4 regions of the Dehalogenimonas loeffleri genome follow, and region 1 is predicted to be linked to each of the others. Evidence: riboswitches for the same ligand, from Rfam matches in the RefSeq annotation. Region 1 holds a riboswitch; each other region holds the start of a gene.
The links. Region 1 has a riboswitch for molybdenum cofactor ahead of V8247_RS00940 (substrate-binding domain-containing protein). Riboswitches for the same ligand answer to the same signal wherever they lie in the genome.
Positions count from the first base shown of each region.

Region 2: linked by a shared signal. The riboswitch ahead of V8247_RS04705 (4Fe-4S dicluster domain-containing protein) and the one ahead of V8247_RS00940 (substrate-binding domain-containing protein) in region 1 are both predicted to bind molybdenum cofactor.
Region 3: linked by a shared signal. The riboswitch ahead of V8247_RS05675 (molybdopterin-binding protein) and the one ahead of V8247_RS00940 (substrate-binding domain-containing protein) in region 1 are both predicted to bind molybdenum cofactor.
Region 4: linked by a shared signal. The riboswitch ahead of moaA (GTP 3',8-cyclase MoaA) and the one ahead of V8247_RS00940 (substrate-binding domain-containing protein) in region 1 are both predicted to bind molybdenum cofactor.

Region 1 is NZ_CP146612.1:206,004-213,772, reverse strand. It holds gene fusA (elongation factor G) at 1-1,767, shown strand, start outside; gene V8247_RS00950 (ABC transporter ATP-binding protein) at 1,836-2,927, opposite strand; gene V8247_RS00945 (ABC transporter permease) at 2,932-3,648, opposite strand; gene V8247_RS00940 (substrate-binding domain-containing protein) at 3,657-4,583, opposite strand; molybdenum cofactor riboswitch at 4,660-4,803, opposite strand; gene V8247_RS00935 (electron transfer flavoprotein subunit alpha/FixB family protein) at 4,848-5,819, opposite strand; gene V8247_RS00930 (electron transfer flavoprotein subunit beta/FixA family protein) at 5,830-6,621, opposite strand; gene prmC (peptide chain release factor N(5)-glutamine methyltransferase) at 6,762-7,586, opposite strand; gene prfA (peptide chain release factor 1) at 7,583-7,769, opposite strand, start outside.
Region 2 is NZ_CP146612.1:899,464-907,232, forward strand. It holds gene V8247_RS04695 (nickel-dependent hydrogenase large subunit) at 1-497, opposite strand, end outside; gene V8247_RS04700 (hydrogenase small subunit) at 532-1,581, opposite strand; gene V8247_RS04705 (4Fe-4S dicluster domain-containing protein) at 1,583-2,380, opposite strand; molybdenum cofactor riboswitch at 2,632-2,774, opposite strand; gene V8247_RS04710 (PIG-L family deacetylase) at 2,927-3,796, opposite strand; gene V8247_RS04715 (acetyl-CoA carboxylase biotin carboxylase subunit) at 3,824-5,242, opposite strand; gene V8247_RS04720 (formate dehydrogenase accessory protein FdhE) at 5,392-6,243, opposite strand; gene nrfD (NrfD/PsrC family molybdoenzyme membrane anchor subunit) at 6,244-7,407, opposite strand; gene V8247_RS04730 (4Fe-4S dicluster domain-containing protein) at 7,408-7,769, opposite strand, start outside.
Region 3 is NZ_CP146612.1:1,090,896-1,098,664, forward strand. It holds gene V8247_RS05665 (DUF1385 domain-containing protein) at 1-341, shown strand, start outside; gene pdxS (pyridoxal 5'-phosphate synthase lyase subunit PdxS) at 436-1,329, shown strand; molybdenum cofactor riboswitch at 1,397-1,533, shown strand; gene V8247_RS05675 (molybdopterin-binding protein) at 2,014-2,220, shown strand; gene V8247_RS05680 (DHA2 family efflux MFS transporter permease subunit) at 2,250-3,809, opposite strand; gene V8247_RS05685 (YebC/PmpR family DNA-binding transcriptional regulator) at 3,923-4,675, shown strand; gene ruvC (crossover junction endodeoxyribonuclease RuvC) at 4,676-5,176, shown strand; gene V8247_RS05695 (hypothetical protein) at 5,205-5,396, opposite strand; gene V8247_RS05700 (ribonuclease J) at 5,432-7,075, opposite strand; gene V8247_RS05705 (uracil-DNA glycosylase) at 7,113-7,751, opposite strand.
Region 4 is NZ_CP146612.1:1,658,818-1,666,586, forward strand. It holds gene V8247_RS08535 (AMP-binding protein) at 1-434, shown strand, start outside; gene V8247_RS08540 (ATP-binding protein) at 509-1,099, shown strand; gene V8247_RS08545 (leucyl aminopeptidase) at 1,112-2,611, shown strand; molybdenum cofactor riboswitch at 2,678-2,798, shown strand; gene moaA (GTP 3',8-cyclase MoaA) at 2,824-3,813, shown strand; gene moaC (cyclic pyranopterin monophosphate synthase MoaC) at 3,819-4,298, shown strand; gene V8247_RS08560 (MOSC domain-containing protein) at 4,291-4,734, shown strand; gene V8247_RS08565 (type II glyceraldehyde-3-phosphate dehydrogenase) at 4,750-5,889, opposite strand; tRNA gene V8247_RS08570 (tRNA-Lys) at 6,038-6,110, shown strand; gene V8247_RS08575 (MarR family transcriptional regulator) at 6,182-6,967, shown strand; tRNA gene V8247_RS08580 (tRNA-Phe) at 7,049-7,124, shown strand; tRNA gene V8247_RS08585 (tRNA-Leu) at 7,158-7,245, shown strand; tRNA gene V8247_RS08590 (tRNA-Gln) at 7,270-7,343, shown strand; tRNA gene V8247_RS08595 (tRNA-Asn) at 7,358-7,432, shown strand; gene V8247_RS08600 (phosphatidic acid phosphatase) at 7,745-7,769, opposite strand, start outside.

The DNA.
Region 1 (7,769 bases):
GCTATTGTAGTCTCGGCTTCGTCGGGTGTTGAAGTCGGCACTGAGCAGGCCTGGATGACCGCCGAGGCCGCCGGCCTGCCGCGCTGTATTGTCATGAATAAAATGGAACGGGAAAACGTTAATTTTGACTCGGTCATTGAAGCCCTGAAAACCCGGTTCGGTGCCGGTTGCGTGGCGCTCACCGTGCCTATCGGCGCCTATAAGGACTTTAACGGCGTCGTCAATGTGCTGACCCAAAAGGCATTCACCGGCGCTCATCCCGCTCAGGAAGGCCCCGTCCCTGCCGAGATGGCCGAGGCCGTGGCGGCTTATCGTGAACGGCTGATTGAGGCGGTGGCTGAAAATGATGACGAACTGATTGAAAAATTTCTGGGCGGCGAGGAAATCACCGACACCGAACTAACCAAGGCGCTCAAGCAGGCCATTCTGGACCGGGCAGTCTTTCCGGTGGTGTCGGCCTCGGCGCTGAATAATACCGGCATTGATTCGCTGCTGGATTTCATCGTAGATTTCATGCCTTCACCGGAACACCGTACGGTGGCGCTGGCGGACGGCAGTGAGCTTAATGCTGGTGACGGCGGCAGCCTGGCGGCGCTGGTGTTCAAAACCACGGCCGACCCGTACGTCGGCAAACTGACCTATTTCCGGGTTTTCCGGGGTACACTGACTTCCAATACTCATGTCTGGAACAGCACTAAAAATGTTGACGAGCGCGTCGGGCAACTATATATCATGCACGGCAAAAATCAGGAACCGGCGACTCAGATCGGCGCCGGTGATATCGGGGCGGTGGCCAAACTGGCAGTCACGGTGACCAACGATACCCTGGCGGCGCAGGATGCGCCGGTTATCATTGCCCCCATTGTCTTCCCGTCAGCGTCCTACTCCGTGGCGGTGCATCCCCGGTCCAAGGCTGATGTGGATAAACTCGGCCAGGCCATAAACAGACTGCTGGAGGAAGACCCGACGCTGGAGAGTCATCGGGATGCCGACACCCATGAAACCATCGTTTCCGGTCTGGGTGATACTCAGATGGATGTGATGGCGGAGAAAATGGCCCGCAAGTACTCGGTGGCGGTTGACCTTAAAGCACCGCGGGTGCCGTATAAAGAAACCATTACCGGAGCGGCTAAGGCGGAATACAAGCACAAGAAACAGACCGGCGGCCATGGCCAGTATGGCCATGTGGTGCTGGAGGTAGAAGCTCTGCCGGCCGGCAGCGGCGTGGAGTTTGTGGACAAGGTGGTCGGGGGTGCGGTGCCGCGCAACTATATTCCAGCGGTGGAAAAGGGTATCAAGGAAGCGGTGCAGGACGGCGGCAGTCTGGGCTTCCCCATTGTTGACGTCCGCGCAACACTGGTTGACGGCGGTTTTCACCCCGTGGATTCCTCGGAAATCTGCTTCAAGATTGCCGGCTCCGGTGCACTCAAGAAAGGCATGGAAGTGGCCGGACCGATTCTGCTGGAACCGGTAGTGGCGCTCAAAATAACCGTGCCGTCCGCGGTTGTCGGTGATATCATCGGTGATCTTAACACCAAGCGCGCGCACGTGCAGGGGATGAATCCTGACGGCGAATTGACGACTATTGACGCTATGGCGCCGCTGGCCGAAGTTCAGCGCTATGCGGTGGATTTAAAAAGCCTGACCCACGGGCAGGGGCGTTTTACCATGACCTTTGACCATTACGCGCAGGTTCCGGCCCACCTGACCCAAAAGCTGGTGGAAGAGCGGGCGGCGGAAGTGGCGGCGGCGCAAACCGTCCACTGAGCATAATCGGCCGCAGACGGCCGGGCATAGTACAAAAAACCGGCGGGGAGGGCGAGAGTCCTCCCCGTTTATTTAATAAGGCAGACGCCTCGGGCGGCGTGAATGGCCGTGGCCTTCAAACTGGCGAAAACCAGCTTGCCGATGACCAGTTCCAGGTCGGCAGCCGCCTGCTGGGTGACCACCGCCATCAGAGTCAGGCCGTCGGCATCTAACTCCAGCCGCACCAGCGGGCTGACCAGACTGAGGCGGGTGATGGTGCCGGCAAAATGATTGCGGGCGCTGGTTTTATCGTCCGTGACCGAGATAACGATATCTTCCGGCCGGATGAAGAGGTCAACAGTATCACCAGGTTTGAAATCACCGACTGCCTGGATGGCCCGGCCGGCGGCGGCCACGGTGAACAGTCCGTTGTCTGCGGCGGTGACTGTGCCGCTGAGGATGTTTTCCACCCCGATGAATTCGGCCACGGCGCGGCAGGCCGGCGCCATGAATATCTCCTGGGCCTGGCCCAGTTGCAGTAGTTTTCCGGCTACCAGCACACCAATGCGGTCGGCCAGCCGCTGCCCCTGAGCCAGGTCATGCGTAGTCATGACCACGGTCAGATTCCGCGCCTGGATCACGCTGGAAATGAGTTCTTCAACCATGACGGTGGACTGGGGGTCAAGATTGGCCGTAGGTTCGTCCAGAAATAATAATTCCGGGCGGGTGACCAGTGCCCTTGCCAGTGCAACACGCTGAGTTTCACCGCCGGACAGCGTTTTAGCGTGACGGTTGATATAAGCGTCCATCTTAACAAGAGCTAAAGCCTCATGCACCTGCGCCTTGATGACGTCCTTTTTTATGCCGCGCCAGCGCAACGGCTGAGCAACATTGTCAAAAACACTGGTGGTAAAGACCAGCGGCTTTTGATGTACGAATGCCATACGCCGGCGCAACGGCAGGCGATCTGTTTTATTATTCACTGTCTGGTTGAAAATGCTGATGCTGCCGGATGATGGGATTTCCAGCAGATCCAGCAGTCGGATCAGCGTACTCTTACCAGCTCCTGAAGGGCCGATGATGCCGAGTGTTTCGCCGGGTTCAACTTTAAGGTCAACATCTCGCAGGACCGTGGTTTCGTTGTAGGATTGGGTTAACCCGCTGGTTTCAATAATCGGCATCGGCTTATTCTATCCGTCTGACTTTATATTTGGTCTCATGCTGTTGCATCCAGCCCAGAGTAAAATTAATAATCAGTGCAATCACCAGTAATATTATACCAAGCGCGATTGACAACTCAATATCACCGCGTCCAGTTTCCAGCGAGATGGCCGTGGTCAGCACGCGGGTATAACCGCTGATATTGCCGCCGATCATCAGTGCCAGGCCGACCTCGGAAATAGCGCGGCCGAAACCCAGAATGAAGGCGGTAAATATGGCGAACCGCGCTTCTTTAACCATCAGAATACCCATTTGCAGCCCGCTGGCACCCAGCGTTACCGCCGTTTCCCGGGCCTGTCGGTCAATACCTGAATGAGCGGAAATTACCAGACCGAGCATAAGCGGTGTTACCAATAATGCCTGACCGATAATCATGATGGTGGGGGTGAACAACAGCCCCATTTCACCCAACGGTCCGGTCCGGGAAAAAAACAAGAAAACCAGAAGACCTACCAGTACTGTCGGCAGGCTGAAAAGCGTGTTGATGAAGCTGATCAGCAGGGATTTACCAGGGAAGGTATTGTGAAATATCAATGCCCCCAGCGGCAGAGCTACCATAGCCGCGATGAGGCTGGAGGTCGCTGAAATACTCAGCGACCTCCAGGCGATCTCAATCACTTCAGAGTCAAGTGAGAAAATAAGCTCAAGCGCTTTTTGCAGACCCAGCCAAATAGCTTCCACAATTTTCCTTATTCAGTCGGTTCGATACCGTAGGTGGGTTTAAAGAGGGGTGCTCCGTAATCTTTAACCCCGTATTGTCCGATAATATCCTGAATTTCCTTGGACATCAACCATTCAGCCATAATCTGTGCCGCCTCGGCATTCCTGACTCCCACAACTTTATCAGGATTTACCGGAATGGCGGAATAGACATTAAGAAGAATGGAACCGGTGTCGACAATCGCAGCCAGACCGGTGTTGCCTTTGTAGGCTAGGAACGTTCCCATGTCTGATATAGTGTATCCCTGAAGTTCACTGGCCATCAACAAAGTGGGGCCCATACCGCGACCAGCCTCCACATACCAATCGCCGGCTTGCCGAATATCGGCATAGTTGAATCCGGCGGCAGCCCAGATAGCCTTTTCCTTGGCATGGGTCCCGGAATCATCACCACGGGAGATGAATTTGGTGCTTCCTGATTCAGCCAGTTTCTGGAAGGCAGCCTCAGGCGACAGGCCTTTCAACCCTAAAGGGTCATTAGCCGGGCCGACGATGACAAAATAGTTCGAGGCGAAGGCCGAACGCTCGAGACCGTAGCCGTCAGCGATAAACGCCAGTTCTCTGGTCTTGTCGTGAACGGCGATCAGATCAACATCACCGCGTTTACCGTATTCAATAGAAATACCGGTACCGGCATAGAGAACATCAACCTCAACTCCGTACTTGTCTTCAAACATGGGCTCCAGTAATGACCACAAGCCGGTATCATAAAGACTGGTTGTGGTGGCGATGCGCAACCGGATGGAGGGATCCAGAATGGATAACCCTTCATCAGTAGTTGCCGTGGGCTGAATGGTAGGGTCGGGGTTACCAGTTCCGCAACCGACTGTGCTGATTGCGACCAGCATCGCCGCAAACAACACCGTTGATAATTTTAGCCAAAACCTTTTCATCATTAAGTTCCTTCAACAATAATATTTCCGTAGAAACAAAAACACCTCTTTTTTAAGGAGGTGCGCGGCCAGACAATACCCCAGTCATGGCTACTCTCCTTTCCAAATCACGGGAGACCGCCCCGTTTCCGAGGCGACCCTTGGGGTGGTCAATCCACCCGCCGTTCCCGGCACCATGTCTTAAAAAGATTTAGGTTCCAGGAATTCAGAGATCAATATTCAATTATGGCAGCATATTAGCACATGGTACTAATACCGTCAACCGGGTTAATTCCCGGTCAGCTCCCTGACCTTGACGGTCAGCGCCGGTAAGACCTTTTTCCAGTCAGCGACAATGCCGTAGGTTGCCGAATTAAAGATGTTCGCCTCCGGGTCCTTGTTGATGGCCACGGTTGTTTTAGCACCGGCGACGCCGGACAGATGCTGAGATGAGCCGGAAATGCCTATGGCGATATACAGGTCAGGGGCGATGACTTTGCCGGTAATGCCAATCTGGGCGCTTTCCGGCCACCAATCCTGGTCACAGGGCGGCCGGGAGGCACCGACGCTGCCGCCGACCAGGTCTGCTAATTCCTTGAGCTGGGCAAAACCCTCCGGTCCGCCGAGACCGCGACCGCCGCCGATAACGATTTTAGCGTCTTCAATACGCAGCCCTTCCTGTTTGACTTCAAAGCGCTCCACCAGGCAAACACTGCATTCATCAGCCGGTAAAGACAATTCGGTTATTTCGGGTGTTTGACCGTTGCCGGCTGCCGCCGGTTCAAAGGCTTTGGGACGGATGGTGATGATTTGAGGCTCGGTTTCAATGACATAATCTGCCAGAGCGTTGCCGCCGTACACCGGGCGGGTAATGACCGTTTGGCCGTTCTCGTTTTTCAGACTGACGACATCGGTCACCGCGGCAGTTTGTAACGCCGATGCCAGCATCGGCGCCAGGTCCCGGCCCAGGTCGTCCTCGGCCATGATTATGAGGTATGGTTTCAACGCGCTGACGGCGCTGATGACGGCGTTGATAACCGTACCCGGCAGGCGTTCTGCGGTTTCAATGGCAAAAGCCCGGCTGACGCCGAAGGTGCCGGTTTCAAGGGCCGCCGCCGCGGTCCCGGTACCGATGACGGCGGCATTGACCGCCCCGGCAGGTGCTGCCGACGAAGCAGCACCGAACAGTTCCGCGGCTGAGGCGGCAGTTTTACCGTCAGCGGCGGTAGTGATGATTAAAATACCTTTGTTCTCGCTCATTATTATCCTCTTAGACCAGTTTCAGTTCGCGCAGTTTGAGCGCCAGGTTAACGCCCTGTTCTTCCGGAGTGTCGCCGGGGATGGCTTCACATTTGGAATCCCGGGCCGGTTGATAGAGCCGGAGCAGTTTGACCCGGCCGGCGGCGCCGGTAGCAGCCCCGATGTCCGCGGCCTTCCAGTACAGTGGTTCCTTCTTCTTGGCCGCCAGCACGTTTTTGATATTAGGCAGCCGCAGCTTGCCGATTTCACTGGAGACGGTGACCAGGGCCGGCAACGGCGACTCAATCACATCGTACCCGGCGGTGGTGACCTTTTCCACGCGTAGTTTGCCGCCGGTCAATTCAATCTTACGAACACGGCTGACCACCGGCAGATCCAGTTCACCGGCCAGCAACAGCCCCGCCTGGCCATTATCCCAGTCGGACGCCTGACGGCCGGTCAGAATGATATCAAAGCTACCTGTTTTCCTGACCGCCAGACTCAGGGCTGCGGCAAGACCGGCGCAGTCCATGTCGGTAAACTGCGGGTCATCTACCAGAATAAGCTCATCGGCGCCCAATGCCAGGGTTTTCTTAATCAGATCCTTATTCAGGCCGCTGCCCAGACTGACGGCTTTGATGCGGCTGCCGGGGTTGACGTCCTTGAGTTTAAGCGCTGCTTCCAGAGCGTGTTCGGAATAGGGGTCAATGACCGGGGCTACATTGGCCGGGGGCACCACTTTTTTGGCGACGGGGTCAATCTTAAAGCCGGCCGGGGGGATTTCCGGGTCAGGAATCTGTTTTACCAGAACGATGATATCCAAAATTGCCTCCGAGGTTATTATTGAACGATTGGTCAATGAATTACTAATTTAACACCGCGACGGGTATCGGGTCAAATACTGCCGGGCAGGCGCCACAGTTTGATTATTGAGGGAGGTCACCGAGGGGTTAAGCCTCAGATTCAGCCGTTGATCCGGGTGACTGAAAGGCGTTCCAGCGGAATGAAGTCGTGGATAATGTCGGTCCGGCTTCCCGGCAGGGATTGGCTGAGGATGCCTTTGACCGCGTCTGCCTGGCCGGTGCCGAATTCCAGCATCAGCCAGCCTGGTTTGCGGCTGAGGGCGGCTACCTGGCTGACCAACCGGCGGATGATGTCCAGCCCGTCCGGGCCGCCGGCCAGCGCCAGTTGCGGTTCAAACCGGTTGTCTTTGGCCTCGTCAACCGGAACGTAAGGCAAATTGGCGCAGATGATGTCAAAGTTACGGGTGATTATACTGGCCAACAGGTCGCTTTCCACAAATTCAATATTATGGCATTCGTGAAGGTCGGCGTTGCGGCCGGCCAGCGCCAGTACTGCAGACGATATATCAGTAGCCACGACGGTGGCTTTGGGCAGGTTTTTAGCCAGCGCCACCGCGACCGCGCCGGAGCCGCAGCCGATATCGGCAATGACCGGTGCCGGATAATCTGTAGCGACGGCCAGGGCTTGTTCCACCAGCAACTCGGTTTCCGGCCGGGGTATCAGCACCGCGGGGCTGACCTCAAAGTCCAGACCGTAAAACTCCATATGCCCGGTGATGTATTGCAATGGTTCGCCGCTTTTGAGGCGTTTGATGAGTTCATCATAGGCGGCGGCGGTGCGGCTGTCGGTCGGCTGATGGCGTCTGGAAAAAAGTTCAGCCCGGGACAAACCGGTCAGGTAACGAAGTAATACTTCGGCTTCCAGGTCGGCTGCGGGGCCGGTCAGTTGCCGGGCGGCTTCTTTCAGTAATCCGCCGAGGTTCATAGCCCGGCGGACTGGAGGAGCCGGGCCTGTTCATCGGTGGCCAGTGCATCAATGACATCGTCCAGATACCCTTCCATAATCTTGGGCAGGTTGTGGACGGACAGGCCGATGCGGTGGTCGGTCAGGCGGTCTTGCGGATAGTTATAGGTACGGATTTTCTCCGAGCGGTCCGCTGATCCCACC
Region 2 (7,769 bases), 690 kb from region 1:
GACAGCCGATAATCACCCTCATAACGCGGCCAGAAAGGCCCGAGCATGGAATTGTCACCAGCAGCCAAAGCCCGTCCGATAAATTGCTGAACCTTGGTCAACCCGGGATCGTTGCCGCTATAATCGGCAACGGCGGTAACATCAACATAATCCAGCGCGGCTAAGTGGTAGAAATGCAGGATATGAGATTGAATGTAGTTGGCGCCTTGGATCAGGTTGCGGATGATACGCCCGTTATCGGGAATCTTGTCGTCTACGCCCAGGGCGCTGTCAAGATTAAGGACGGCAGTCATCCCATGGGAGGTAGGGCAGACGCCGCAGATACGCTGGGTGTAATGCTGGGCATCGGTAGGATTGTGGCCTTTAAGAAAAATCTCAAAGCCGCGGAACATTGTTCCGGTGGAATGGGCGTCTTTGACAACGCCGTCCTCTACAACCACCTCAATCTTGAGATGGCCTTCGATTCGGGAAATCGGATCTATTACAATTTTAGCCATGTGTGTTTAGTTCTCCCTCTTCTTCCTCAAGATATCAGTGACCGGCATTGCCGGATTTATTTTTTGTAACGGCGAGGACTCCCATTGTTGCCAGAGTGGCACCGGCCAGACCCAAGGCAGCTTTATCGCCAATCTTGTCTTCAGTAATGTCCATCGGTTCGTGGATAGGTCCAAGTCCGGACGGGAAAGCCATCTCGGCACAGCCGATGCAGGGGGCCCCGGCTTCAATACACCAGCGGGTTTTATTATTCCACAACCGGTCATTGCAGTCGGCGTGGCAGATCGGGCCCTTACAACCCAGTTTGAACAGACAATCTGGATCACCGAATTTCTCTGCAAACTTGCCGGCGTCAAACTGACCTCGGCGCGGGCACTGGTCATGGATGAGCTTACTGTAAATAGTCTTGGGCCGCAGATCTTCATCTACTTCAACTGATTCAGGCCCGTCCATAAGCACCTGGGCCAGCGGCACCACCAACCAATCCGGGTGCGGCGGACAGCCAGTAATATTGATGACAGGGGTTGTGATGCCTTTTTGCTTGTAGAATTCGGCCACGCCCACAACTTCCCCGGGATTGGGAGGAGATGCGGAGATGCCGCCGGATGAAGCGCAGGTGCCGAGAGCAATGGTGGCGATGGCTTTTTTACCTAAGCGTTCAATGGTTTCGGTCATCGGGATGCCGTGGCCATCCTTTTCGCCAACTTCACAATAAATACCGCCGTCTTTCAGCGGAATGCCGCCTTCCACGATAAGGGCGAAAGGACCGGTTTCGGTGTCGTACAGGGCTTGCATGGCCAGGTCGCCCTGGGCGGCCATGACGGTATTGTGGAAACGCAGGCTGACATGGCTACCGGTGACAACCTCGGAGAGCAACAGGTCTTGAATGGTGACAGGGAAACCGTTGAGTGCGGATACGGAACAACCGTTACAGCCAGATCCCTGAAACCAGATAACCGGTACTTCATTCAAGCCGGCGGCAAAAAGTCGTTCAAATTCCGGATTCTTAAAGAGTGAAAGGCCTAAGGCCGCGGTAGAGCCGGCACAGAGTCCAACAAAGTTACGACGAGTCAGTTGTGTTGTCATTTTAACCTCGGTCCTCCTGGCTGGGTTGTTGGAGTGCTTCTGCCTTGAATTTAGCTTCCCGGCGGGTGCGGAAGAGATAGGTGCCGGTCAGGAACAAGGCGATGGCGGATATTTCAAGAGGAATCTTGCTGAGAAACTCCCTGGTCAACGGGGGGTAGAGTTCCTTTTCAACTTCAATGAAGCCGATTTCCTCTGGGGCGACCGAACTGATGTACATCACTGCGGTACCGCCGGCTTCATGTTCGCCGTAAATATGGTCGTAATATTTGTCAGGTTCGTTTTGAATTCGCTCATGCGCCAGCGCAATCATATCGGCGCGTTCTCCAAAGCGGATAGCTTTGGTCGGGCAGACATCAAAGCACACCGGATTTTCACCAACGGCCAGTTTACGGTCATTGCAGAAGATGCACTTGGAAATCTTGGGCCAGGGTTCATCCCATTCAAATTTAGGAATGTCAAAAGGGCAGGCGTTTTGGCAATAACGACAGCCGATACACTTGCCTTCCTCCCAGACGACGGCGCCGTTGGGTTCTTTGTGCAGAGCGCCTACCGGACAGACTGAGGCACAGGCCGGACTGAAACAGTGGAGACAGCGTTTGCTGACGCCGATGACCTGTGTCCGGTCATAATAGGGTACCTGATGCGCCTGTAAAACCACATAGTGATAAGCGTCAAGTTCCGGAGCGTCGTCCGTACCGGCGAACCGTTTGTCCTTAAGTTCGTAGAACTTGTGACATTCAACCTCGCATAACCGGCACAGGATGCACTTGGTAGTGTCAATGAGCATACCTACGGGCATATTGTAACTCCTTTCCCGGGTTTGTATTTAAGAAATTATTTCATCACGGAAATGACCATCAAAGCCCTGAGTTGGTCAATATGCGGTATTTCAATTCTGGATGAAGGTTGAAGGGAGAAGTTAACATAAATGTGAATCTTGTGATGCAAAGATTGATGCATTGAGCTGTGTCGCGGTTAAAGTTAGAAAGCAATAATATCATGGTTAATTATTAACTTTGGGGAGTTTTTACCCACACAACGGACCCGCACCAACGAATGTATGCAATCTCCTTTCCATAATGGGAGGCACCGCGATTTCTCAGCGTCACCTTTGAGGTAGTTACACTACCTGCCGGTCAACCGACCGTAGCAAATAACGCCCCAGGCCGGGAGACTCGAAGAATTACACTTTAATAATCGGAGCGATTTTAACACCGGTCATTAATAGTGTCAATAAGAATAGCGGACCAGAGGTTGGTATCAAGCGGGGTTCAGCCCCGATTGAGGTTAATAAAATCACCCCCCAGACCCCTGCGAAAGTGTCAAAGAAGCCAGACAATAGCCTCTAAACTCGGGGTGGCAAGTCTTGAAAAAGATCATTTTCCGTTTTGCCACCGCTTTGTTGGGGAAACGCCAGGCTAAAAACATCGTTGGCACCGCTGAATCTTTCCAAGAGGTTTGATACAGTGCGGCGTAGAGACCCCCCTTGCATCTGACTTTGGTGGCAAATGGAGGCTGCGTGACGAATCCGCAAAGAGCGCCTATCCAGCTTAATTACGGTTGTGGCGGGCAGCGTCTGATTGACGATGGTTGTCAGGTCAATGTCATGATTTCTTCCGAAACGCTTTGGGTCTTGCCCAAACAATGGTAAAAACCTGATGATTAACTTAAGTAAACGGTGCGGCATTACATTGTAATACAGTTTTTGTGGGCTGAAGGACTGACCGCAATGGGGGAATTGGCCGGCATCTCCGGCCGCGTGAAAGGCGGCGGTGGCAGCCTGATGGACCGCAACATGATCAGGATGACCATAATCACCGCGTGGATCATGGGTCAGCACGACCTGCGGTTTGACCTCACGAATGATTTTCACAATTCTGGCAGTGACGTCTGCTAACGGTGCCCTGAACAGGGATTCAGGATTTTGATTATCCGGGCTACCCGGCATACCTGAGTCGCGATAGCCGAGATAAAATACTTTTGCCAGCCCTAAAGCTTTTGCGGCACATTCAAGTTCCGACTGTCTTAAATCACGGATTGAAGGGAAGCCATTCAGGTATTTAGCCTCTACCGTACCTGATTCCCCTCCGGTGGCACAGACATAATATACACTGACGCCATTTTGGACGTAAAGCGCCAGCGTGGCGCCAGGCCCAAAACTTTCATCATCGGGGTGAGCGCCAACGAATAATAATCTCTTGGGGGTAGTGGTCATAATTCCTGTTCATAAGGAAACTGTTGGTCAGGATAATTCCTCAAATATGCGGCTCATACGAATCTGAGCAGGTTTGTCGCGCTCCTTCACCTTCTGCATATCCGCCAGCAGACTGACTTCACGGGCGATAAAGTCGGTATCCAGGTCGCCTGAAACGAAGCGGGGATTTTCCATAATCGCCTTGTGCAGTGTCAGATTAGTATCCACACCGACGATGATATATTCACTGAGCGCCCGACGCATTCGTTTGATTGCTTCATTACGATCAATGCCCCATGCCACGAGCTTGCTGATCATGGGGTGATAGCAGTCGGGAATATCATAGCCCTGGTGAACTCCGGAATCCACCCGGATACCAACGCCGCCGGGAGAACGGTACCCGGAAATCTTGCCCGGTGAGGGCATGAAGTTGCGCAATGGGTCCTCGGCGTTGACCCGGCACTCGATAGCCCATCCATAGTGTTTGATATCCTCTTGTTTGACGGATAAGTCCAAACCGGTAGCAATATTGATCTGTTCTTTAACCAGGTCAATCCCGGTGGTCATTTCGGTAACAGCGTGTTCTACCTGAATGCGGGCATTGACTTCCAGAAAATAGTAGCGCCCTTCCGAGAAAATAAACTCAATGGTTCCAGCACCCACATAACCGATACTCCGGGCCAGGTTGACGGCAGCCGTCCCCATTTGCTCGCGTAACTCAACGGACAATGCGGTGGAGGGTGCTTCCTCAATCACCTTGGAATGGAACCGCTGAATGGAGCATTCACGTTCACCCAGATGCACTACGTTACCCTTGGTATCTGCGAGGATCTGAAATTCAATATGCCGGGGTTTTTCAATGTATTTTTCAATATAAACGCTGGAGACCCCGAAGTATTTTTTTGCCATTTCCGGGGAAGAACTCAGCGCGCGCTGCAGGTCATTATCGTTGCGGGCGATGACCATGCCGATTCCGCCACCGCCGCCGGCCGGTTTGACGATCAGCGGGTAGCCGATATCGCCCAATTCGTCCTGAAGAACGGAAAAGTCAGCCGGGCATTCGCCGGTCCCCGGAATGACCGGTACTCCCGCCTTAACGGCCTCTTCCCGGGCGGTAATCTTGTTTCCGGTCAGTTCAAGGACACTCGCCGGAGGTCCGATGAAGACAATCCCGGCCTTTTCACATGCCCTGGAAAAGGCGGGGTTTTCAGATAGAAAGCCATAGCCGGGATGAATTGCCTCGGCACCGCTGGCTTTGGCAATCTCAATAATCTTATCCATATTGAGATAGGATAATGTGGCGGGGGCAGGGCCGAGTAAAAAGGCCTCGTCGGCGTAGCAAGTGAAAAAAGCATCTTTATCAGCCTCGGAATATACAGCAACGGTATTAATGCCCAGTTCGCGGCAGGCACGCATGACGCGTACCGCTATTTCACCGCGATTAGCTACAAGGATTTTGCTGATCATAAGCGGGTGTCTCCCTGAATGATTGTTCAGCTTATATTAACACAAACGGCGGGGTGTATTAAATAGAACCAACCAGCCCAGTCAGACAAAACAGCGGGAACTCAAATTAAAAGTTCCCGCTGTTAGGATTAGTTTGTTGAATGAATGGATCAGGCTGCCCGGCTATACCCTTCTTTGGTGGCTGCCATATCGATGTTTGCGGTTATGATGTCTTCAGCGGCTGGGACTGATTCACGCTGCAATTTACGTTCGTCTGTAGTTTTCAAGTATGATTTGCAGGTATCACAGACTTCGGCCATATGGGCCTTGTCATCACCTAAAGTCATTTGTCTGATTTCAACCCGCTCAGGGTTCTCGCACACCGGGCATTTATGGCGGGGATAGGGCCATTGACTACGGCACAGGCCGCAATAAAGCTTCCGGTAACCCTTTTCATCGTGTATAACCCCGTAACGGGCCGGTGAACCACAGAAAGGGCAGACACCCTTGGTCCACGGGACTTCCCGATTTATGAAAACCGGAAAATAAGATTCGGCGGCATGTTCATAAAAAGGTACCAGCAGATTGTGTAGAAAGAAAGCAATGGTTTCGGCATTGTAGCCACTGCCCTCGGCCAGGGCTTCAAGGTCAAGTTCGTTTTCCATCAGATTAGCAGCTATGGAGGAAACATCATCTCCTTGAAGCTGTGGCAGGTTCAAGATACGTTCAAGGGGAAAGGCTACACCTGCTGTGTCACTAAAGGCCGTTGCCATCTTTGCCGCAGCCTGCCGAAAAACATCACCGGGAATTGCCGGCACCTTGTCACCCAGGGCTGAGGTTTCGGCATTAAGGTTATCCATACCCCAGGCTGAAACGGCAGGAGCCGGTCCGAGACTGGCTCGAACCGACTCCTGAATATCCAGTATTCTTTGGTTTAGGCCGATAAGCGGCTCCAATTGAGGCTGCTCATTCTGATATTTTTGTAACTCAGAACGACAGATGGAATAATCAAAGCTACTCACTTAGGCCGGTACAACCTCGGGATCCATTTTAGCTACCGACGCCGGCAATCCGGCCTTTTGTTCTGATAAGACCGGCAGGTATTTGGCCGCCAGGCGGAAGACGTACATCGCACCGGCGACTAAACCTAAGGTGAAGATGAACTCCCATACAGTTGGGAAATACTCTCCAACCCGGGCCGGAGCGTGGGATACAACCAGGGTGCTGATGCGGTTAAGCATGATACCCAGGATGATCAGTCCCGAAATCCACATCAATCCGGCACGAGATTCCCGAACTTTCTTGATGGCGATAAGGATGATCGGAATTACGGCACCTAACGCAATTTCAGCTGCGAATAAAGCACCGAATTCATCCATAGCGAAAGCCGACAGATTACCGCCCTGAGCCAGGTCATAGAACCGGACACCAAGCCAGACCACCAGAATTCCGGCAGCTATGGGCATAAGCTTGGCGAAGACGTCCAGTCTGGTGGTCAGTTTCCATGATTTGGCAATAATCAGGCCAAAGAAGGTTAGCACTGCCAGACCGAGAGCCATGGCCGAGATAACAAACAGGTATCCCATCATATGCTGATGCCACAGCGGATGCTGATCCGGAGTAATCAGGAAGAGAGCACCCAGGGAAGATTGATGCAAGAATGACAGGATGATACCAAAAGAGACCAGCGGGATAGCCAGGAAGTGCTGGATTTTGGCCGCGCTTTTGAATCCGATACGTTCAAAAATATTGGGACTGAATTCAAGGTAGAGTACGGTGAGATACATCATGACGCACCACCCCACCTCAAACATGATGGAATTGTGTTGCCACATCCATAAGGGATGAACAATCAGCGGTGTCCGGCCGAGATCCACCGCGATACCGATGGCGCCAATGGTGTAACACAGTGCCGCAATCAGGATGGCCGGTTTTACCAGAGGTCGGAATGTCTCAATCCGGAAGATGTAGACCAGGGCAGCCAGCACGAAGCCACCGGCGGCGCTGGCAATATAGACACCGATGTCAAAGGCTACCCAAAGGCCCCATGGCCAGTTGTCAGACAGATTGGTGATTGCTCCGAGGCCGAAGACCAGCTTGGCAACCAGAACGCCGATGGCGCCCAGCCCAAGAAGAATCTGGACTACACCCCAGAAGCTGAACAACGGAATATTTCTGTTATTCACCTAGTGAGTTCCTCCTTTTCCGGAAGTTAATTCGCCTTTGGCTTTAAGTCGCATGGTGCGGAAGTAATAAGTTCCCGCTAAAAACACCGCAATACCCGCTATTTCATAAGGGATCTTTGAAAGGAAATCCCAAGTGAAATCGGGATGAGGCTCATTTTCCACTTCTGGAAAGCCGATGTCAAGTGGTGAAACGCCAGCCAGGAACATTACCTGAGTGCCGCCAGCTTCGTTTTCACCATAGATGTGATTATAGTATTTGTCCGGGCGTTGCTGAATGCGGTTTTTGGCCAGCGAAAGCAACTGTTCCCGTTCGCCGTAAAAAATGGCGCTGGGCGGACAGGTCTTGGAACAGGCGGGCTCCT
Region 3 (7,769 bases), 880 kb from region 1:
TCGCCATTGCTGTTTTCAGCCTTCTGGGTAAGCCGGAGCTCTGGCTGATGGTGTCTTCCCGAATCTTATTGTTGCCGGTTATTGCCGCTTTGAGCTATGAGTTCACCCGTTTTGCGGCGGGTCATGGCGGTAACGCTGTGGTGCGCTTCCTGACGCGGCCCGGGATGTGGCTACAGTCCATGACCACCCGCCAGCCGGAACTGGCTCAATTGGAGGTCGGCATTGCGGCTCTGAAACGTGCTTTGGTTGATGACGATCCAGCTCTGGCCGCAGAACTTTATCCAACCCCTGTTGAGACAGCAGCGGATGATGCACCGCAAGGGGACGAACCGTTGACTTGAAGGGCATCACCTTGCCGCCTAAATTGTCATAAATACTATGAAAATAGTAGAATTATAGCTTACCAAAACTAACCGATAAAGAAGGGCCATAGATATGGAAAAAGAAATTACTACCGGAACATTTAAAGTAAAAAGCGGCCTGGCGCAAATGCTTAAGGGTGGGGTCATTATGGATGTGACTACCCCGGAGCAAGCCAGGATAGCCGAAGACGCCGGTGCTTGTGCCGTAATGGCTTTGGAGCGCGTACCCTCTGATATCCGGGCGGCCGGCGGGGTCGCCCGCATGGCTGACCCCACCATCATTAAACAAATTATGGAAGCGGTCACCATTCCGGTCATGGCCAAGTGCCGTATCGGTCATTTTGTGGAGGCCCGGGTGCTGGAGTCCATGGGTGTGGATTTCATAGATGAATCCGAAGTACTGACTCCGGCCGACGAATCGTTCCATGTGTGGAAAAAAGACTTTACGGTGCCGTTTGTTTGCGGTTGTCGCGAACTTGGAGAGGCATTACGCCGTATCGGCGAAGGTGCCGCTATGATTCGTACCAAGGGTGAACCGGGCACCGGCAACGTAGTTGAAGCTGTCCGCCATATGCGCGCGGTCCAGGCTGGAATTCGGCGAGTGGTAGCGGCACCGCCTGAGGAGCTGACGGCGCTGGCCAAGGAGCTTAATGCACCATTTGAATTAGTTCAGCAGTTGCATCAAACCGGCAAGCTGCCGGTCGTGAACTTTGCCGCCGGCGGTATTGCAACCCCGGCTGATGCAGCGCTTATGATGCAACTCGGAGCTGAGGGTGTTTTTGTCGGCTCCGGTATTTTTAAATCGGCGGACCCGTCCAAGCGTGCCAAAGCCGTGGTTAAAGCCACTACTCACTATCAGGATGCGGCTATCATCGCCGAAGTTTCAGAAAACCTGGGTGAGGCGATGCACGGTTTGGAAATCGGCCAGATACCTGTCGACCAGCTGATGGCCAAAAGGGGCTGGTAGGCCGTTCCTTCCCCCATTCGTTGACAGCTATTAGTATTTGGTTTAGAATCTACTAACTTCCGCCGGAAAGGCGGCAACTCTTCGAGTTGCGGTAACCTACCGCGCAAGTCATGGTTCCGTGACCGGTGAACCGAAAGGTTCCAAGGGTACAGGTGGAAACGCCGGTGCCTCCCGTATTTGGAAAGGAGAGCCGATGAAAAGAATCTATTCGTGTGTGGAGATGCCTATTTCGTAGGTGTCTCCTTTTGTTTTCATTGGTTTCATTTGAGACCTTTCCTGATATGCCGGAGAGTTGCCTCTGTGCGGCGCAAGAAATAATGCGCGGAGGTTTATTTCAGGGAGCGGAACAGGGCGATTGCAGACGGTTACCGCAAGTCTCCCGATTATGCCGAGTACCCTCCCGGCGGACATCGGTTGTAGCAGAGGTAATCAGCTGCCAACACTGACTTGTCAGGTTGGGAATTTAACTTGTTTACAGTCAATTATCAGCAGGGAACTCTATTATTCAAGGCACCGGCATGCCTCGGGATAAGTAAGACATCAGGATTTCTGCTGGAGCAAATTCACGCTCGTTCCGCTCCCCACTCTTCAGCCCTCTGGAATAACAATTTCAATCGCAGCCGGTTCAAAATCATATACTATGGTGTATAATAGTGACATATGAAACTTGGCGGGAGGATTATTATGATCAGCGCTCGAAATCAATTCAAAGGCACGATTAAAAACGTTAAATTAGGCACGGTGATGGCTGAAGTCGTTGTTGAAGCCGGCGGGATGGAAATTGTCAGTTTAATTTCCCTCGCTTCCGTTGAATCAATGAATCTCAAAGTCGGTGATACGGTAACTACCATTATCAAATCAACCGAAGTAATGGTTGCTAAGGAACTTTAACGTCGGCGGTTTTGATTATGGTGGCTGGCTTAAGCTGCTGCCGTTGTGGTGCGCCTCGGGTGATAATTGATAAATAACGCCGCCGCCGCTCCGGCGATGCAAACCCACATGGCTACCGTCATGGCGGAACTTAACGCCAGAGAGAACTGCTCCGTCATCACCTGACTGATCAGCGTTTTTAAAAATTCCGGAGCGTCCGAGGTGACCGCTCCAGCCATTCCGCCTTCGCTCACGCCCTTCAAAATGGCGTCCTTGGCCGTTTGCGGCATAAAAGGGATACCTTCAAAAAAGATCCTCAGGTTGTTGACCATGTTGAATTGAAGCACTGCCCCCAGCACGGTAATCCCCAGCGTGGCACCAACCTGGCGCATGGTGGTCAGAATCCCGGAAGCCGTTCCGGAACGGGCCAGCGGAGCGGAGGCCATTACCACCGATGAGAGGGGGGCCATGACCAAACCCAAACCCAAACCGGCTAATCCCAGCGGCCAGGCCATCATTGCGGCGGGGACCTCCGGGTTTATTTGCGCCAACAGTGAGAAGGCCAGTGCCACCATTACCATGCCGGCAGACATCAGAAAACGCATCTGCAGGCGGTCTGCCAATCGTCCGGCCACCGGCGAAATAATCATTAAGGCTAATGATAGCGGTAGCACCACCAGCCCAGCATCCATCGGGGAGAAATCCCTGATCGCCTGAAGATACATCACTGAAAGAAATATCAAGCCTACCAGGCAGAACATAACAATTAATCCCAGAATGTTGCCAGCGGTAAAGGAGATGTTGCGGAAAAACACCAGGGGTATCAGGGGTGTGCGGGCTTTCGCTTCAATTACCAAAAATGCCGCCGCCGCGATGATGCCGGCACCGAATAATCCCAGCGTCACTACCGAAGTCCACCCCAGTGCTTGCCCCTCAATCAGTGCAAAGCTAATGGCACCTAATGCGATGGTGGCGGCGATGATACCCGGAAAATCAATCCTCCGAGTGGCGTTGGGGTCACATGATTCGGGTACTATTTTAAACGCAGCCACCAGTGCCGCGATACCCAGCGGGATATTTATCAGAAACACCCATTGCCAACCCAGTGTCCCCACCAGCAGGCCGCCGATGATCGGGCCCAGTGCGGCCGCCGCGCCAGCCGAGGCTCCCCAGATGCCCATGGCCAGGCCCCGCTGACCGCTTTGAAAGGTAATGTTCAGGATAGAGAGGGTCGCCGGCATCATAGCCGCACCGCCGGCTGCCTGGGCTATCCGTCCGGCTATCAACCAGCCGATATTTGGCGCCAGACCGCACAGGAGGGAAGAAACGGTGAATACCAGCAGGCCGCCGGTGAAAAGCCGTTTGCGGCCAAAAATATCCCCCAGCCGGCCCATGGTAATCAACAGTATTGCGAATACCAGCACATAGGCGTTGAGCACCCACTCGGCGTCCGCCAGTGAGGCCGGCAGTCGTTCCATGATGTCCGGCAGGGCGATGTTCACAATGGTGACATCCAGGTTTATCATGAACAGCGCTGCTGAAAGTACCGCCAGCACCAGCCATTTACTATATTGGGCTGGTGTGGTGCCGGTGGATTTCAGGTTCATCATGGAAGTCCAATTCTATAGGGGCTTCCCCAGACTGTCAAAACGTTCCAGCTTCTCGGTTTCAGTTTAAAATGTTAGAATAGCGGACGTAGAAAACAACCCGCGAGGAGTAAGCTATGTCTGGACATTCAAAATGGGCTACCATAAAACACCAGAAAGGCGCGGCTGATGCCAAGCGCGGGCAACTCTTCACCAAACTCTCCCGCGAAATCATCCTGGCCTCCAAAGAAGGCGGGCCGGACCCTGATATGAATGCCAGACTGCGTCTGGCGGTTCAAAAAGCCAAAGACGCGCGCATGCCCTCCGACAATATTGACCGGGCGATTAAAAAAGGCAGTGGACAGCTTGAGGGCGAAACCTTATTGGAACTCACCCTGGAGGGCTACGGACCGGGTGGTGTGGCGGTGCTGGTTCACGCGGTATCAGACAACCGTAACCGGGCTATTCAGGAAGTGCGTCATCTTTTTACCAAGAGCGGCGGCGCCATGGGCGAAGCCGGCTGTGTCGCCTGGATTTTTGATTCCAAAGGCACCATAACTGTTCCGGCTGCCGGACAGGATATTGATGAATTGACCCTTGAAGTCATTGATGCCGGGGCTGAAGACGTTAAACCCGATGAAGAATATTTAGAAATTATTACCGCACCTGATCAGTTGGAAGCCGTCCGGCAGGCGATTGAGGCTAAAGGCCTGACCATTGAAAATTCCGGCCTGGACATGCAGCCGAAAACCCAGATAGAGTTGGACGATGATACTGCCATGCAGGTGCTCAAGCTATTGACAGCCATGGAAGAATTGGATGACGTGCAAAATGTCTATTCCAACGCTGATTTCTCTCCCGAGGCCCTGGAAAAGTTTCAGGCTGCCTAGATGAGGGTTTTGGGCGTTGACCCCGGCACCCTGCGTCTTGGTTTCGGTGTCGTTGACGCCGAAGGGGCCTCGGTGGTCTATGTCTCCAGCGGAACGGTGAAGTGCTCTGATAAGCTGCCGGTGCCGGAGCGCCTGAAACTGCTCTATGCTGAACTGGAAAAAGTCATTCGCTTGCACAAGCCTGATTGTGCCGCCGTGGAGAGTCCGTTTTTTTCAGTAAACGCCCGCTCTGCACTGGCAATCGGCAAAGCTCAGACAGTGGCCATTCTGGCTGCGGTCAATGCCGGTCTGGAGGTTTTTGAATACCCCCCGGCTTTAATTAAATCACATATTGCCGGTTTCGGCGCCTCAACCAAGGACCAGGTTACAAGCATGGTGATGCTGCAGTTGCGGTTGACCGAACCCCTCTCCTCACCGGATGCCGCCGATGCTCTCGCCTGTGCCTTGTGCCACATCCAGGAAGCCCGCAGGACAGCGGTCATTCGCGCTTCTCAGGCTTGATTTAAGCCGGGCTGCCAAGGTAGCGAGCCTACTTGCCGGACCATCGGGAAGTTACAAGCCGGTAACCCAGATGGATAAAGGCCAAACCCACGATGGCTACCACCATTTGAAGAGCCATGTTTTCAGCGGCAAAGGCAACGTATTCTGTTTCCAGAACCACGTTAATCAGGATCACAATCCCTATTATGCCTGAGACTATTCCAACCGGTATTTTCCACATTATCAGCCCCCTGTAATTCCGGAATCGGGCAATCCTTAAACTGTCACCAATACCGGCAACACCATCGGTCGCCGCCGGGTTTTTTCGTAATAGTATTTTGCCAGCAGGTCCCTTACCTTGTTGGAAATAACGGCCGAATCAGCAACGTATTGGGTCTCCGTATCAAACATCTTTACCACCAGATCCCGGCTGGATTCAATGAGCGCCTTGCCGGTGTCCGGATCAACAAAACCCCGCGAGACGATATCCGGCCGGACGACCAGGTGTCCGGATTCAGCGTCAAGGGTGACGATGGCTACCACGATGCCGTCCTGAGCCAGCATTTTACGGTTCCTCAGCACTACGCCATTAATATCACCAACGGAAATACCGTCAACATAAACGTTGCTTGCCGGGGCGTGGCCGACTATTTTACCGCCCTGCGGGCTTAATTCAAGTATGTCTCCATCTTCAAGGGTGAAAATATTTTCTTTGGCAACCCCCATCTGTTCTGCCAACTGGGAATGCAGTTTCAGATGACGGTATTCACCGTGCACCGGTACGAAGTACTGAGGCCGGATGAGGCTCTGGAGCAGTCTTAATTCTTCCTGAGAGGCATGACCATGCACATGGACCTTGGCCACCCGGTCATAAAAGACCTGGGCTCCCAGCTTGAACAGGCTGTCAATCGTTTTGGAAACAACTGATTCGTTACCAGGTATGGGCGAGGCGGAAATGATAATGGTATCATCCTTTTTGATCTGCACCTCACGATGTTCCCCGTTGGCAATCCGCACCAGGGCAGATGTTGGTTCACCCTGAGATCCGGTGGTGATCAAGGCCACGCGGTTGGGCGGTAACCGGTTCATTTCAGAGAGTTCGCCGATAAGTCCATCAGGGGCTTTCAGATAACCCAGCCTGAGGGCCATTTTAACGATTTCACTCATACTCCGGCCGGCAATGAATATGCGGCGGTTGTACTTGACCGCAGCGTCCATCACCTGTTGAATACGGGCGACCAGCGAGGCGAAAGTAGTGACAATTACCCGGCCCGGAGCGTTGGACATGACTGCGGAAATGGTCTCGCCGACTACTTTTTCCGATGGGGTGTAGCCCGGAATTTCCACATGAGTGGAGTCCGCCAGTAACAACAGAACGCCTTCGGAACCTATCTGGGCCAGACGGGACAGGTCGCATGTTTTACCGTCTACCGGAGTATAGTCCAGTTTGAAATCCCCGGAGTGTACGATGGTGCCGACGGGAGTTCGGATTATCAGTCCGGCCGCATCTGGAATGGAATGGCACATGGCGACGAATTCAACGCTGAAAACGCCGAGCTTGATGACATCGCCGGCTTTGGTTTCATGCACCTTGTTGCTGGCATGAACCCGGGCTTCCTTGAGCTTAACGGTAATCAGTCCGTGAGGCAGCGGCGCACAATAAATCGGGGCGTCCAGTTGAGGCAGGATGTAGGGCAGCGCCCCGATATGGTCCTCGTGACCGTGGGTGATGACGATACCCCTGATCTTGTCCTTGCGTTCCAACAGGTAGCTGATGTCCGGAATGACCAGGTCAATTCCGGGCATATCTTCCTCAGGGAACATCAAACCGCAGTCAATGATCATGATGTCATCACCATATTCAATGACCATCATGTTCTTGCCGATTTCACCCAAACCGCCCAGCGGGATTAAGCGCAAACGGTTAGCTTTTCGGCCTGTGGTGGCTGGTGACTGACTAGAAGTTGAAGAGGTCAAGCTGCCGGACGGCTGGTTCCGCCGCCCGGTTCTGGGTGGGTTCTGGTTTTTCACTTTGTTTTAATTCCTTAATTATTATTGGTAATTTGGCTATATCAGCCAATATGGTGGTTCTCAGGTTGCCCTGGTGCAGGGCGGCAGCCGGGTGATACATGGCGAAGCAAATCAAATCGCCTTGTTTTTCCCACTGGCCGTGAATCCGGCTGATGGCTTTACCGGGGAAAAACCGGTTCATGGAGTATCGGCCGAGAGTGACGATAACCTTAGGTTTAATTATCTCCAATTGCCGGTCCAACCACGGTTTGCAGGCTTCTATTTCCTCCGGCAACGGGTCGCGGTTGCCCGGCGGCCGGCTCTTGATGATGTTGGTGATAAACACATCTTCCCGTTTAAGACCGATTGATTCAATCAATGTGGTCAGGAATTTACCGGCGGCGCCGCAAAAAGGCCGGCCGGTATTGTCCTCATTGAATCCCGGGGCTTCGCCGATAAACATTATCTCTGCCTCCGGATTGCCCTCACCCGGCACGGCACAATTTCGCGTCCCGGCCAAAGCGCATCGCTGACAGCCTTGGATTTCCCGGGCAAGATTATCAAGCAGGCTGGATTGGTCGGTCATGGTTAATTATCTTCTTGA
Region 4 (7,769 bases), 320 kb from region 1:
AGGGGCCTGTCATGCGGGCGTACCACAATCTTCCGGAAGAGACTGCCCGATATATCCGGGATGGCTGGTTGTTCACCGACGATATCGGGGTTAAGGATGAACATGGCGAACTATATATCACCGGCGTAAAAAAACCGATGCTCATCACCAAAGGTCAGAATATTTATTTTTCCGATATTGTTGACGTATTGAATACCCACCCTGATATTGCCGAGGCCGCCGCCGCCGGTATCCCGGATCCTGACGGCATGCGCGGTGAAGTGGTATTGGCCGTGATAAAATTACGCCCCGGTGCCGACATTACTGAACAACAGGTTAAAAAATATTGTCTGGACAGACTAGCCAATTACAAGTGCCCCAAGAAGGTTTTGTTTGTCACCGACATTCCACGGCATTCCAACGGCCATCTGGCCGCTTTCGGTCTGCTGGACTAACTTCAAACATGGCCGTCCTTTTATCCGTCGGGCAAGGTTTTCTAACATTCAACAGAACAGCGTATAATTAATCAATGGTTATCAATCCACTGGTAAAACGCGACCTTGAAAAAGTTAGACGGGCGGTCCGGCTGTTTCCTAATTCCGCCTCTGAAAAACCGGTATTATTCGTCATGGTCGGCTTGCCCGGCAGCGGAAAAAGCTATTTTGTTGACAGACTGATTCGGAAGATTCCGGCAACTGTGTTGCAAAGTGATTTTATCCGCAAAACTCTGTTGAAAAAGCCCACTTACACCCAGCGGGAGCATACCCGGGTTTTCAGAGCCATTCACACCGCTGCCCGCGAATTGCTGGACTCAAATAACAACGTTTTAATTGACGCAACAAATCTGAACCGGAAATACCGTCGTCCGCTGTATCAAATGGCGGCAGAAACCAGGGCCCGAATCATCATTATATATCTGGATACACCCAGAGAAATTGCCAGGGAACGCATCATGGATCGCCGGGCACAGGGTGAGTGTATCTCCGATGCGGATTGGGAAGTATATCAAATGCTGGAAGAGGATTTTGAACCGCCGGTAGAACCCGATTACACCGTGACGCCGGTCACGGATCTCCCGGAACTTATTACCAAAATCGCCGGCGACATCGCCATTAAATAAAAGTGAGGCTTCATGGACATCAAACTAATTACCACCGAATTTGAACAGATTCAAGCGGATGCAGTTATCGTGGGGGTTTTTGAAATTACCACGGACGACAGCGAAGCAACAAACTGGGACAAGTCACTGGTTCAACTAATTCAACGACTGCGGCAAAAGAAGGAAATTAAGGGAACACTCGGTGAACTGACCACGATTCATGGTCTGGCTCCTACCGGTACTGGTAAATTCATCGTACTGGGGTTGGGTAAACAGGACATTCTCACACTGGCGCGTTTACGCTCGGCTGTTGCAGATGCTTGCCGTGCCGTACAACGCGCTCATGGCTATGAACTGGTTATCGCCCTGCCGAAAACCGGTATGACCGGCGAACAGACCGGTTCGGCAATCGCTCAGGGGGCTTTATTGGGGACATACCGGTTTACCCGGCATCAGACCAAAGAACCGGAATACGGCCAGCTAAAATCGGTGGGGGTTATCGGTGCCGGAGATTTCACCGCTGAAGCTTTTGAACAGGGGCTGAAGAAAGGACAAGCGGTGGCTGATGGAATCGTCATGGCCCGTGACATGGCCAATGAACCTTCAAACCATATGACTCCCGCGCATATGGCAGAGGCCGCACTGAAACTAACCAGCATTCCGGGTCTAAAAGTTGAAGTCCTGGAACGAGCCGATATGGTCAAGATGGGCATGGGCGGACTGCTGGGGGTATCCAGCGGGTCATCAGCCGTTAATCCACCGAAACTGATTGTCATCCGTTACAAAGGACGTACTGCAAACGATTGGGACCTCGGTTTGGTAGGTAAAGGCCTGACCTTTGACAGCGGCGGCATATCCATCAAGCCGTCCGAAAAAATGGAGGAGATGAAATTTGATATGAGCGGCGGCGCATCGGTAATCGGCGCCATGAGTGCCATCGGCCGCTTGAAATTGCCGTTGAACGTTATCGCCGCAGTACCTGCTACCGAAAATATGCCGGACGGCGGGGCCTTCAAGCCCGGCGACGTGCTCAAGATGTACAGCGGCAAAACGGTTGAAGTTATTTCAACCGACGCTGAGGGACGATTGATTTTGGCCGATGCTTTGACGTTTGTTGATCGGGAAAATCCGAAAGCCCTGATTGACGTGGCTACGCTGACCGGAGCGGTAATTATTGCTCTGGGTACTCAGGCTTCCGCAGCGGTGACTAATAACGAAGCCCTGTTGCAAAAAGTGATTAAAGCCGGTGAAAGCGCCGGCGAACGCGTCTGGCAGTTGCCGGGCTGGGATGAATATCGCGACCAATACAAGAGTGATTATGCCGATATTAAAAATGTCGGCGGCCGCCCTGCCGGCACCATTACCGCCGGACTGTTTCTGTCAGAGTTCATCAATCCCCAGACACCATGGGTTCACCTGGATATCGCCGGTACCGCCTGGGGGGATAAGGAAAAAGGCCACTTGACCAAAGGCAGCAGCGGCGTGCCGGTAGCGACACTGGTTAATCTGGCGGAAATGCTGATCCCAGTCTAAAATTTTAAATTGATTCAAGCGGGAAAATAATCGTATTTGCCGGGTACTAGTACCGGGTGATAGAATATATCTAGTTTCCCTTCGAGTCGTTAGGCCTAATCCCAAACGGCATGGCCGACGACCTTTAGGGCGTCGTTGGAAACGGCGGCACCTCCCGTATTTGGAAAGAAGGGCGGAATATTCAGCCGCCTCTTTTGGAGGCTTTTTTAGTCGTGACTGAAGCCAGTTGCATTACCGGCACTTTAGATGCCTATAACCGGCGCATTAATTATCTCCGAATTTCGGTGACTGACCGCTGCAACCTGCGTTGCGTATATTGTTCCGACGGCGGACTGGATCATCTGTCTCACAACGACATACTTTCTTACGAAGAAATTGCTGCCGTGACCCGCGTAGCCGCAAGTATGGGAGTCAGGCACATCCGGTTGACCGGGGGCGAACCTCTGGTCCGTCCGGCGCTGTCCAATTTGATTAAACTTTTAACAGTCATACCTAATATTGATGATGTTTCACTGACAACCAACGGCACGCTGCTCAAAACCCAGGCGGCTGACCTGAAAAAGGCCGGCTTGAAACGCATCAATGTATCTCTGGATTCTCTTTTACCGGACAGATTCGCCCGGATAACCGGTGGTGAACAACTGGACCGGGTGTTTGAAGGAATTGAAGAGGCCCATCGCGTCGGGTTGTCCCCCATCAAGGTTAACATGGTGGTCATGCCGGGCATTAACGACGACGAGATAACGAGTTTCGCCCAAAAAGCCAAATATGAAGGCTGGCATGTACGTTTTATTGAATATATGCCGTTTGAGGGTTCTGACAATTCCAAGGTTCTATCGGTCGCGGAAATCAAGGATAGGATTGAAGCCGAAAATGGACAACTCTGGGCATGCTGTATCAGCGGCGCCGGGCCGGCGAACTATTACAGTTTCGGATCCGGCCAGGGGACTATCGGGTTTATCCGGCCTATCAGCCATCGTTTTTGCGGACAATGCAACCGATTACGGCTGACTGCCGACGGCAAATTGCGCCCTTGCTTGTTGAATGATACTGAATTAGACTTAAAAAACGTTATACGCAGGGGCGGTACCGAGCAGGATATCAAAGACCTGCTGCTTCAAGCCGTCATGGCGAAACCGGAACGGCACAATCTGGAGGAAATGGCGGTGGGCGGCCGGCAGATGAGGCAGATCGGGGGCTGATGCTGATGGAATTATCACACGTGAACGAAAACGGTCAGGCTCATATGGTGGACGTGACCGCCAAGGCCGTCACCAACCGGCGGGCAACGGCCGTCTCTTTTATCCGTATGAAGCCGGAAACGCTGCGTCTGATCAGGGAGAACCAGATAAAAAAAGGTGACGTCCTGGCCACGGCGCGTATCGCCGGTATCATGGCGGTTAAACAAACGCCGGAATTAATCCCGTTATGTCACCCTTTGCTAATCACCTCAGTCACCGTTGATTTTGAATATCAGGGCGAGACTACCATCAAGATCATGACGGAAGTCAGAACTACCGGGCAGACCGGAGTAGAAATGGAAGCCTTGACGGGTGCTTCCGTGGCTGCACTAACAATTTATGACATGTGTAAAGCAGTAGACAAGGGCATGACCATTGAACAAACCCGCCTGGAAATGAAAGAAGGCGGCAAAAGCGGCACCTACAGGAGAAGTGTTGATGGGTAAGATTATCGCGGTATGCGCCAGCGTAAAAAAGGGCACCAAGAAGAAGGATATCGGTTGCGGTGTTTTAGAAACAGATTACGGCCTTCAAGGCGATGCCCATGCCACTCAGGGTTGGCACCGACAGATAAGCCTGCTGGATAATTCCAGCATCAACAAGATGCGCGCCAAGGGATTGACGTTAACCCCTGGTGATTTTGCAGAAAATCTGACGACTGATGGACTTGAAATACTAATGACGCTGCCCATCGGGACACGTCTGAAGACCAGTCAGGGCGTGGAAATGGAAATTACGCAGATAGGCAAGGAATGCCACCAACATTGCCAGATTTATCGCCAGGTAGGAATGTGCGTCATGCCGCTGGAAGGCGTCTTCGCCCGTATTATCAGCGGCGGCGACGTGGCCGCCGGCGACACCATTGATGTCGTAACGGCCTGAGACGCCCAACCAAACCTAAAACGGCTCTTCAGCCCCTTTGTACCCTTCATCACGGAACTCCGCCCGTTCGGCTTTAAGCGCTTCACCAATAGCCGCATGAACCGCCGCCTCTGGGATGGTTGTGGGCAGAAAGCTTTTTACAATTCCCATGGCCAGATTGGTCTTTTCAATTGATTTCGCACCATCGGTTTCAATGCCGGTCATCGCCCGAATGGCATCAATATTTTCCGGTATGGTGACCGCTTCATTATGCACCTGAAACACCAGGTAGGCTTCCCGTTCATCGGCAGCCAAAGCGTCCTCCCAAATGCCAACTTCCCACATATCATTTCGGGGGCGGCGTAAATCCCGCATGAGTTCAATTACCGAATTCATGGCCACAATACCGTCGCTGGATCTGACGAAAGCCAGACGTGGTTCCTCCCACAAAGCGTGGCGAAGTTCCTTCAAGCTGATCTGGTGGTTTGTTTCCACCATGGCATAATGCATATGACTTAAATTAAATGGTCCGGCACCCGCCATGGTAGTAATATCCAATCCCTTTATTACGGTGCGCGCGTCCGGCCCCTGGTGGCTGGGCACTTTTGTTTCTGGAATCACAGTGTTGATCATGCCGTCACGGTGGCTTTCCCAGGGGTCAGTACCCCGCCGTAAAATCATGACTCTGGCGCGCTTAATCCAGCCCCGCCGGTGGAAGGTGTTCATAACGCGGCATAAAGCCGTGGTATTACACGACACCACCCGGGCGAATTGCCGGTTCAAAGCCTCAGCGTAATTAACCTGGGCGACAAAAGACATCCCGGCGACTTCGTGTTTTTCCGCACCCTGAAAAATCGCTTTTACCCCGGCAGTTTCGTACACACTTTTTAGTTGAGCTCCGACTCCCTTAGGGGTGCAGTCAACGACGACATCAACCTTTTTTATCAGGTCATCCAGGTCGCCAACTGCGGGGATTCCGGCCTCGTTCATCATGGAGAGTTTCTCCGGAACAGCAGAATATATGGGATAGCCGCGCTCAGCAGCAATTCTAATCCGGTAATCCGCATTAACCGCGGTGACACCGGCAACTTCCATATCATCCTGAAGGGCTACGGCATCCGCGACCCGTTTGCCAATTACGCCGTACCCGTTGATGCCGACTCTTATCTTTCCCATGGATACCTCTCATACGGTGTGCATAAAATTCCCGATTCACCGCGACACTATTAATTTAACCTAAGGCCGAGCCGGATGCAACCCGGCGACGTTATGACAGCTTGCGCGAATACGCCTGATTTTGTTAAACTTATCGTCACGTCATCATGGGCCGTTAGCTCAGTTGGTAGAGCACCTGACTTTTAATCAGGGTGTCACAGGTTCGAGACCTGTACGGCCTACATTCAGCCCCCTCGGAAAACCTCTTTCCTGACATGATATAATACTTCCATCAATTATATTCAGGAATGTTATGTCAGATATTCTTCAAAACAAAAACTCGGCCACCCGATTTCAGATACTGGTGGAAATTGCTTCTAAAGGTCCTGCGGTGGAGCAAAAGACCATAGCCGCTCAACTGGAGATTACGCCCCAGGCTGTTTCTGAATACCTGAAGCACCTGATAGCGGAAAAACTGGTCGTCTCTGAAGGGAGGTCCCGCTATCGCCTGACTTCCGGCGGGGTTAACTGGATGCTGAAACAGCTCCGTGACCTTAATACCTATGTGGATATGGCCAAACGGGCGGTGACCGATATTTCAGTCAATGCAGCGCTGGCACTCGGTGACATCAAGGAAGGCCAGGAAGTTGGATTGATCATGCGAGACGGAATCCTGATGGCCAGCACCGGTATTGATGCCGGTGCCAGGGGTGTCGCCGCCGGCAATGCTCAGACCGGCGAAGATGTCGGCATCACCGGTATCAGAGGTATTGTGCCACTCAGCCAGGGAACGGTTTTTCTGGCGGCTGTGCCAGGAATTAAAGAAGGCGGTTCACATCGGGCTAATCTGGAAAGGCTGGCGCTGCTGGTCAGAAACCAAAAGCATATTGCCGCGCTGGGCATTGAAGCATTTGCTTCATTGAAACGAGTGGGCGTTGAGCCGCGCTACTTTTATTCCGTACCCGAAGTAGTCATTGACGCTGCCCGCTATGGTCTGGAAATTATCGTTGTGGCCGTCTCCGATGAACTGCCGGATCTAATAAAGGCGCTCAGTGAATCCGGTATAGAACCTCACTTTATTGATTTACGTCCGGATTAGATTAATCGGAAGCCTTCTCCAAACCAGCGACAGCTTGACCGGATTATCCGGAACGGCTACAATATCAGGCGTTGTCTCGGCGCCGAGGTAGCTCAGTCGGTAGAGCAGCGGACTGAAAATCCGCGTGTCCCCAGTTCAAGTCTGGGCCTCGGCACCAACTCAGTACTTTTAAATAGTTCGGCTGTATTATGCCGGAGTGGCGGAATGGTAGACGCGGCAGTCTCAAACACTGCTAGGGGGTAACTCCTGTGTCGGTTCGAGTCCGACCTCCGGCACCAAGCGACTGCCATTACCAGGCTTGTTGCCGAGTTGTGTAGTGGTAGCACGAAGGACTTTGAATCCTTTTGCCCAGGTTCGAATCCTGGCTCGGCAGCCAAAAAGTATATACGTTCCCGAGTAGCTCAGTGGTAGAGCGGTCGGCTGTTAACCGATTGGTCGAAGGTTCGAATCCTTCCTCGGGAGCCATTTATTTTCTCCCGCAGACTGACTTGGTTTATTTTCCTCACTTTCAGCTGATTGTCTTTTACTTCTCATTCTTTGATGCTATACTTGAGCATCAAACATAAGCCGGGTACAAACGGCGAAGGAGATTTACGTGGATGAACAGACTCAAAGCCTTATCTATTTCATCGTTTTCATCGTAATCTGCGCGGCGCTGTTATTCGGCATCGCGAAGGGCTTGTCCAAGCGTTCCACTAAAAAGTAATTACTATAATCTAAAACAGTAAAGCGGCTGATCCACCGGATTCAGCCGCTTTTTACTATGGTGAAATAATTCTAAATTAGGCCATTCTGAAAGAAT